One region of the Thauera humireducens genome, then DNA from elsewhere that is predicted to be linked to it. Evidence: predicted binding sites of a transcription regulator. Region 1 holds the regulator's gene; the other holds the start of a gene.

The links. The regulator FNR, encoded in region 1, switches genes on or off when oxygen is low (the NO sensors DNR and NnrR bind a similar motif). The targets are predictions, from matches to a motif close to TTGANCTAGNTCAA.
Region 2: the regulator FNR is predicted to act here: its motif matches at 2,306-2,319, upstream of nirJ (heme d1 biosynthesis radical SAM protein NirJ).

The regions. Positions count from the first base shown of each region.
Region 1 is NZ_CP014646.1:48,899-53,382, reverse strand. Features, by position in the region: gene hemN (oxygen-independent coproporphyrinogen III oxidase) at 1-1,130, opposite strand, end outside; gene fnr (fumarate/nitrate reduction transcriptional regulator Fnr) at 1,280-2,026, shown strand; gene AC731_RS00285 (SirB2 family protein) at 2,041-2,430, opposite strand; gene AC731_RS00280 (Crp/Fnr family transcriptional regulator) at 2,535-3,215, shown strand; gene AC731_RS00275 (PHA/PHB synthase family protein) at 3,226-4,484, opposite strand, start outside.
Region 2 is NZ_CP014646.1:1,332,215-1,336,698, reverse strand. Features, by position in the region: gene ahbB (siroheme decarboxylase subunit beta) at 1-635, shown strand, start outside; gene AC731_RS06320 (Lrp/AsnC family transcriptional regulator) at 628-1,143, shown strand; gene ahbB (siroheme decarboxylase subunit beta) at 1,140-1,658, shown strand; gene AC731_RS06310 (hypothetical protein) at 1,759-1,938, opposite strand; gene nirJ (heme d1 biosynthesis radical SAM protein NirJ) at 2,371-3,582, shown strand; gene AC731_RS06300 (nitrite reductase) at 3,666-4,484, shown strand, end outside.

The sequences.
Region 1 (4,484 bases):
CGCCGCAGCAGGTCGTCGGCGGTGAGCTCGATGCCACGCAGCACCGGCAGCTCATCGCGGTCGAGCGCGTCGTAGTACTCGTCGAGCGTCTTCACGTTCTGCGCATACACCGGGCCGATCTTGCCGATGGCCGACACGCCGAAGGCGAGCAGATCGCACTCGGCCTGTGTCGAGTAGCCCTGGAAGTTGCGATGCAGGCGCCCCTGGCGCTGCGCAACGGTGAGTTCGTCGTTGGGCTTGGCGAAATGGTCCATGCCGATATAGACATAGCCCGCCTCGGTCAGGCGGCGGATACCCAGTTGCAGCAACTGCAGCTTGGTATCCGGCGTCGGCATGTCACTCATGAAGATGCGACGCTGCGGCTTGAACAGGCCGGGCAGATGCGCATAGCTGTAAAGCGAGATGCGATCGGGCGAGATCTCGAGCACCTGTTCGAGCGTGCGGTTGAAGCTGATGACGTTCTGTTTCGGCAGGCCGTAGATCAGGTCCATGCTGACCGACTTGAAGCCAGTGGCGCGCGCTGCATCGATGACGAGCTTGGTCTCGTCGAAGCTCTGGATGCGGTTGACGGCCTGCTGCACGTCTTCGGCGAAGTCCTGCACGCCGACGCTCATGCGGTTGAAACCAAGCTCGGCCAGCAACTTGACGGTGTCGAAATCGACCTTGCGCGGATCGACCTCGATCGAATATTCGCCGTTGGGCACCAAGGTGAAGTGCTCGCGGACCGAGGCCATCAGTTGCCGCATTTCGTCATGCGAGAGGAAGGTCGGCGTGCCGCCCCCCAGGTGCAACTGCGTCACCTGGCGGCTGCCCTGCAGGCAGGCCGCTTGCATCTCGATCTCTTTAGCAAGGTATTTCAGGTACTTGGCTGAACGCCCATGATCCTTGGTTATGATCTTGTTGCAGGCGCAGTAATAACAGATCGTGTTACAAAATGGGATGTGGAAGTATAATGAGAGCGGTTTGCTGACGCCGCCAATGGCCCGATTTGCAAGCCAGTGCTTGAGCGCGTCGGCATTGAAAGCCTCGACAAAGCGATCCGCGGTCGGGTAAGAGGTATACCGCGGCCCGTTGATGTCGAATCGACGGATCAGCTGCGGATCGAAGATGAGTTCGTTCTGTTCGGTCATGATCTTGCTGCTACTGTGTGTGCCTAACAATGGCAGACCAGCGCAAATTTTTGGTTGACGTGGATCAACGGCCATGGTGATGCCAGCCGGGGACACTGTTAAACCGCGTTTTGGACTCTGTGAGTCGGGATGACGGGATTATCGTGCAGATGAGGGCAAGCGTGGCAATTACCGTGAGCGGGCTCAAGACCGCCTGTTCGCAGTGTAATCTTGTGGAACTGTGCCTGCCCTTCGGCATGCCCGACAGCGAACTGAGCCGCCTGGATGAACTGGTGGGTGCGCGACGCAAGGTGAAGCGCCAGCAGAACCTCTACCGCGCGGGAGACACCTTCGAGGCGATCTACGCGATCCGTGCGGGCTCGTTCAAGACCGACGTGCTGCTCGAAGATGGTCGCGACCAGGTGACCGGCTTCCAGATGACCGGGGAGATTCTCGGTCTGGATGGCATCAGCACCGAGACGCACAGTTGCAACGCCGTCGCGCTGGAAGACAGCGAGGTGTGCGTGATCCCCTACGCCAAGCTCGAACAGTTGTCTCACGAGGTCGAAGGCCTGCAGCATCAGTTCCACAAGGTCATGAGCCGTGAGATCGTGCGCGACCACGGCGTGATGATGCTGCTCGGCTCGATGCGCGCCGAGGAGCGCCTGGCGGCCTTCCTGCTCAACATGTCGCAGCGCTTCACCGCACGCGGTTTTTCGGCGGCCGAGTTCCACCTGCGCATGACGCGCGAGGAAATCGGCTCCTATCTCGGGCTCAAGCTCGAGACCGTGTCACGCGCCTTCTCGCGCTTCCAGGAAGAAGGCCTGATCGCCGTGCAGCAGAAGCACATCCGCCTGCTGGATACCGCCGGCCTGCGCAAGCTCATCCAGCACCAGACGGCCGGCAGCGGGCGCTGAGGCGCGCCCGGCGATCAGGCGGCAACCGCCAGGTAACCTGCGACATTCTTGGTCAGTGCCACCGAGGCGATCCACGCATACACCAGCAATGCGGCGGCGAAGGCGCCGAGCCGGATCCCCTTCGTCCTGCCGCGCTTCAGCGCAACCGTGCCGAGCAGGATGTAGGCGATCAGGCCGAACACCTTTGCCGTCACCCACCCTGCGTCGAAGGGATACTGCTGGATCATGACCGCCAGCGCGATCGCACTCAACAACAGGGCGCTGTCGACGACGTGAGGCAGCACCCGTGCCGGCAGGGCGTTCAGGCGCGGGCTGCCCGTCATCATCCAGAAGCCGCGCAGCAGGAACCCCATGGCGCTGAGCACCACGCAGGTGACATGAAGGTGCTTGATTGCGAAATACATGCGTACTCCCACCCGGACCGGCATCGCGCGTGCCGCGCGGCGCCCCGGGGTCGATTAGAATTGCCGTCAATAATGAGATCGCTTCCACCCAGGAACGCACGGACATGACCCACGCCGCCCTCGACCTGCCTGCGCTGCTCAAGCGCATCCCGCTGTTCAGCGAACTCTCGGACACCGATCTCGAGCTTGTCGCGCGCTACACGCGTGACCGCCACATCGGGCGTGGCGAGGTGCTGTTCCAGCGCGGCGACCAGCCGCATGGCTTTTACTTCGTCGTCTCGGGTCAGGTCAAGCTCGCCTTTTCGTCGCCACAGGGGACCGAGAAGGTCGTGGAGATCATCGGCCCGATGCAGAGCTTCGGAGAGGCCGTGATGTTCATGAACAAGCCCTATCCGGTGTTCGCCGAAGCGCTGACCGAAACACTGCTGATCCACGTCGGCCAGGCCGTGGTCACCGAGCTGATCGACCAGGACTCCACCTTCGCGCACAAGCTCCTCGCCGGCATGGCCATCCGCCTGCACGGGCTGATCCAGGACGTGGAGACCTATTCGCTGCGCTCGAGCATCCAGCGTGTGATCGGCTACCTGCTGCAGGTCGCCGACAGCGACACGCCGTGCGAGATCGCGCTGCCGACCAGCAAGCAGGTCATCGCTTCACGCCTGAACCTGACGCCCGAAACCCTGTCGCGCATCTTTCACGACCTCAGCGAATCGGGCCTGATCAGCGTTCAGGGCAAACGCATCACCTTGCACGACCCGACCCGCCTCGCCCGCTACCAGGCCTGAGGACTGCCCGCTACTTCTCGAGCACGTAGCTGCCCGGTGCCGCGCACAGCGCCGGGAAGCGCTTGCTGGCGGCCGGACGCGCCTCCACCTCGTCCCCCGCGCGCGGCTTGAGCCAGCGCATCCAGTCCTCCCACCAGCTGCCGGCATGCTCTTCCGCGCGCCTGCGCCACGAGTCTGTCGTGTCCGAGCGCTGGGCGTCGGCCGCCCAATAGCGCCGCTTCGGCGGATGCACGACGGGGTTGACGATGCCGAGGATGTGCCCCGAGCTCGACAGCACGAAGCGCTTGTTGCCGACGACGTGGTTGTTGACCGCGAAGGTCTGGCGCCACGGCGCGATGTGATCGTCCTCCGCGGACACCGCGTAGAGCGGCTGCCGGATCACCGACAGGTCGAGCGTCTCGCCGGCCACCTGCAGCGCATTGGTCTGGATGAGGCGATTGTGCAGGTAGAGCTCGCGCAGGTACCACGCGTGCATCGCGTACGGCATGCGCGTGGTGTCCATGTTCCAATACAGCACGTCGAACGGAGGCGGCGAATCACCGTACAGCCAGCCCTGCACGACGTAGTGCCAGATCAGGCTGTTCGAGCGCAGCAGCCGGAACGATGCCGCCATCTCCCCGCCATCCAGGTAACCCTTGCGTGCCATCCGATCGCACAGATAGTCGATACTGCTCTCGTCGATGAAGACCTCGATGTCGCCGGGCTTGTGGAAATCCACCAGCGTCGTGAACAGGGTCCAGTCGGCGACTGGCATGGCGTCCGGGGCATAGTGGCGGTTCGCCCAGGCCATGTACATCGCGAGCGCCGTGCCGCCGATGCAGTAACCGACCGCATGCACGCGCTCCACGCCGGCAAACTCACGCGCCACGCGCACGATCGTGTCGACGCCGTCCAGCAGGTAGTCGTCGAAACCGACGTCCCGCATCGACGCATCCGGGTTCTTCCAGCTCGTGATGAAGACGTCCAGGCCCTGGTCGAGCAGGAAGCGGATCATGCTCTTCTTCGGCACGAGGTCAAGCACGTAGAACTTGTTGATCCACGGCGTGACGATGACGACAGGTTCGGCATGCACGCGCGGCTGGGTCGGCGCGTAGTGGATGACTTCGAGCAGCCGGTTGCGGAACACGACCGCGCCCGGCGTGGTGGCGAGATTCTCGCCGACCTTGAAGTCCTCGGGGTCGGTCATGCGGACGTTGCCGGCCTGGAGATCGTCGAGGAAATTGCGGAAGCCCCGCACGAGACTGTCGCCCCGTGTCTCGATGGCCTTGC
Region 2 (4,484 bases), 1.3 Mb from region 1:
TGATCGTGCTGCCGCTCGAAGAGGAGTTCCACATCGATCTCGGCTTCGATCTCGGCACGGATCAGGGCGGACGGCGCGCAGCCTGCCACCGCAGCGTCGAGCCGCGTCCCACCGCCACGGCGCAAGGCGCGGCCTGTGCGCTGCCCGTGCTCGAACGCGATCTGATCACCGTGCTGCAGGCGGGCCTGCCGCTTGTGCCGCGTCCGTATTCGGCGCTGGGTGAGCAGGCGGGCCTGACCGAGGCCATGGCGATCGAGCTGCTCCAGCGCTGGCAGGACGAAGGGCTGATCCGGCGCCTCGGCGTGGTGGTCCGCCACCACGAACTGGGGCTGGAGGCCAACGCGATGTGCGTGTGGGACATCCCGGATGACCGGGTCAGCGAACTGGGCCGCCTGCTGGCGCGCGAGCCCGCGGTGACGTTGTGCTACCGCCGGCGCCGGGTGCTGCCCGACTGGCCTTACAACCTGTTCTGCATGATCCACGGCAGCGCACGCGACGACGTCCTGGCGGCGCGCGGCGAGATCGCGGCCCGTCTAGGGCTGGACGCCGCGCCACATGACGTGCTGTTCAGCTGCCGGCGCTTCAAGCAGACCGGCGCGCGCTATCTGTCGGCAAAGGAGGGCGCCCATGTCTGAGCCATCCATGCCGGGCGTTGCGGCACCCGCGGCCAGCCGTCGCGGCGTTGCCGCCACGCGCGAGCCCGATGCGATCGACCGCAAGCTGATCAACGCGCTGCAGGGCGATTTCCCGCTGACCGGAACGCCTTTCGCCGATGTCGCGGCTGCAGTCGGCCTCGACGAAGCCGAAGTGATCGCGCGGGTGCAGGCCATGCTGCGCGACCGGGTGCTGACGCGCTTCGGCCCGATGTTCCAGATCGAACGCATGGGCGGCGCCTTCTGCCTTGCGGCCATGGCTGTGCCCGAGGCCGTGTGGGGGGCGGTGGTGGAGGCGGTGAACGCCTTCCCCGAGGTGGCGCACAACTACCGCCGCGAACACGGTCTCAACATGTGGTTCGTGCTTGCGACCGAACGTCCGGAAGGCATCGCCGAGGTGTCACGGCGCATCGAGGCGGCGACCGGGCTGCCGGTCCATCTCTTTCCCAAGGAAAGAGAGTACTTCGTCGAGATGAAACTGGAGGCATGATGACAAGCCCTGCACCGGACCCCATCGGACTCGACGAACTCGACCGGCGCATCGTGCTGGCCACCCAGGACGGCTTGCCGCTGGTACCCCGGCCGTATGCCGCCGTTGCCGAGCAGTTGGGCTGCAGCGAGCAGGCGGTGCGTGAGCGGCTGGCGCAGATGCTGGAGAGCGGACGCATCCGCCGAATCGGCGCCGTGCCCAACCACTACGCGATCGGGTACACCGCCAACGGCATGAGCGTGTGGAACATCGACGACGCCATGATCGATGCTGTCGGCGAACGGGTAGGGGCGCTGGACTTCGTCACCCACTGCTACCGCCGGCCGCGACACTTGCCGGACTGGCCGTACAACCTGTTCGCGATGGTGCATGCAGCGTCGAGGGAGGCTGCGCTGGTGCGGGTAGAGGAGATTGCGCTGCTGCTCGAACGCGAGTTTCGCGGAGCCTGCAAGGGGCGGGACGTTCTGTTCTCCGCCGGCATTCTCAAGAAAACGGGACTTCGAATCGCCGGTTGACGGCGGTTGGGCTATCGATCGGGCCTGTCTCTTCGGCCCGCTCGGCCGCACGCCGCGGCCGGTAGACGATGCTGCGCTAACGATTGAGAGCAGGCCCCTCTCAGTGCGGCAGGTAGCCGTTCGGACGTTCTTCGACGGCACGCCGCACCGGCGAAGACTCGATGTCGGACTCCCTGAGGCCCGGAGTCAGCTCGCAGATTTCCATCAGCAACTCCCAGGTTTCGTCGGAGAGTTCCGGAATCGAGATGAAACGGTCGTCGTGAGATTTGGGAGTCGTCATGGCGTTGGCTCGCATTGGTAGGGCAACCTCTCCGAATTAAAGCGTTTAAAAGCACAAAAATGTAAAAAACGATAATCCGGTTGTGTCATATGCACGCTTCCGACGCATTCACTGGCCACGGAACGCGATGTGGCGCCGCGTGACGGGGCGCTATGTCGCCATCATGTGGCCTGAAAGATGGACTGGCAAGCATGTCCCGCGTGCGGTGAGGCAGGTTGCGCAAGTTGGGCGAAGCATAGACCAGGAGTCCCGCCGTTCGCCGTGATACGGGTCACGGGTCACGGGATGCGGGTGTCCGCCAGGGCGCGAGGAAGCCGCGCCGCAAGGAGTTGCCAGGAACCCCATACCGTTCGTTTCGCCCTGTCCCTTGACCCGTGTCATTTTTCCCGCCCTCCGGCTCGGCTCTAATGAGCTGCACTCTGGAGAGCCCCCATGTTCCGCATCGCCCACTTCGTCCGCGAACTCGACCAGCCCACGCCTGCCGGCCCGCGCCGCAACCCGCCGGGCCCCGTCGTCATCTGGAACCTGATCCGGCGTTGCAACCTGACCTGCGAGCACTGTTATTCAATCTCGGCCGACAAGGACTTCCCCGGCGAGCTGAACACCGACGAGGTGTTCAAGGTCATGGACGACCTGAAGGCGGCACGGGTTCCGGTGCTGATCCTGTCGGGCGGCGAGCCGCTGCTGCGGCCCGACCTCTTCGACATCGCCCGCCGTGCCAAGGCGATGGGCTTCTACGTCGCGCTGTCGTCCAACGGCACGCTGATCGACGAATCCAACATCGATGCTATCGATGCGATCGGCTTCGACTACGTCGGCGTCAGCCTCGACGGCATCGGCGCCACGCATGACCGCTTCCGCCGCAAGCAGGGCGCCTTCGATGCCTCGATGCAGGGCATCCGCCTGTGCCTGGCGCGCGGCATCAAGGTGGGCGTGCGCTACACGATGACCGAGGGCAATGCCCACGACCTGCCGGCGCTGCTGAAGCTGGTGGAGGACGAGGGCATCGACAAGTTCTACTTCTCGCACCTCAACTATGCAGGGCGCGGCAACAAGAACCGCGCGGGCGACGCGCGCCACCGCACCACGCGCGAGGCCATGGAGTTGCTGTTCGAGACCTGCCTCGACCTGCACCGGCGCGGCATCGAAAAGGACTTCGTCACCGGCAACAACGACGCCGACGGTCCCTTCCTGCTGCAGTGGGTGCAGCGCCGCTTCCCCGAGCGTGCCGCGCACATCGAGGCCAAGCTGCGCCAGTGGGGCGGCAACGCCAGCGGCGTCAATGTCGCCAACATCGACAACCTGGGCATCGTGCACCCGGACACCATGTGGTGGCACGTACCCCTGGGCGACGTGCGCAAGCGTGCCTTCGGCGACATCTGGAACGACCTCGACAACCCGCTGCTGGCCGGGCTCAAGCAGCACCCGCGCACGCTCGAAGGGCGTTGCGGCGCGTGCAAGTACCTGGACATCTGCAACGGCAGTTCGCGCGTACGCGCCTCGCAGGTTACCGGCAATCCGTGGGCGGAAGACCCCGGATGCTATCTGGATGACGAGGAGATCGGCGTCACCGCGGCCGACTATGAAGGCGGCGAGCGCGTCGTCACCACCCCCTGGGTGCGCATCGCCAAGGTGTCGGCATGAGACAAGGTACCGGTGCTCCCCGCGCTGCGGCTGCGCTGCGCCCCGAGGGGACGTTTTCGTCCCAGGGGGAAGCGGCGGCGAAGATGATCCGCCATGCCTTCGTGTTCGCCGGCCTGGCCCTGGCCGTGGCGGGCGCTGCGACGGCCACTCGCGCCCAAGCGGCGGACGACGGCGTGGCGAAGGTCGCCGCGAACTACGCCCAGCACTGCGCCAGCTGCCACGCGGCCGACCGGCTCGGCGGCATGGGTCCGGCGCTGCTGCCGGACAACCTCGCGCGCCTGCGCAAGCCCGAGGCGCTGAAAGTGGTGGCCGAAGGCCGCACCGCCACGCAGATGCCGGCCTTCGGCGCGCAACTGGGCAAGGACGAGATCGCCGCGCTGGTCGACTGGATCTACAGCCCGGTCGAGCCGCCGCCGCGCTGGACCGACGACGACATCCGCGCCTCGCGCATCCAGCACGTCGATCCGGCCACACTGTCCGACACGCCGGTATTCGACGCCGACCCGATGAACCTCTTCCTCGTCGTCGAGGGCGGCGACCACCACGTCAGTGTGCTTGACGGCGACAAGCTCGAGCCCATCCACCGCTTCCAGTCGCGTTTCGCGCTCCACGGCGGGCCCAAGTTCGCCGCCAATGGGCGCTATGTGTTCTTCGGCTCGCGCGACGGCTGGATCACCAAGTTCGACCTGTGGAACCTGAAGGTGGTGGCCGAGGTGAGGGCGGGCATCAATACCCGCAACGTCGCCGCTTCGCCCGATGGCAAGCATGTCGCGGTCGCCAACTACCTGCCCAACAGCCTGGTGCTGCTCGACGGCGACCTCAACCTGGTCAAGACCCTCGCCGCGACCGACCGCGACGGCAAGAAGAGCTCGCGCGTGTCGGCGGTGTACGACGCCACGCCG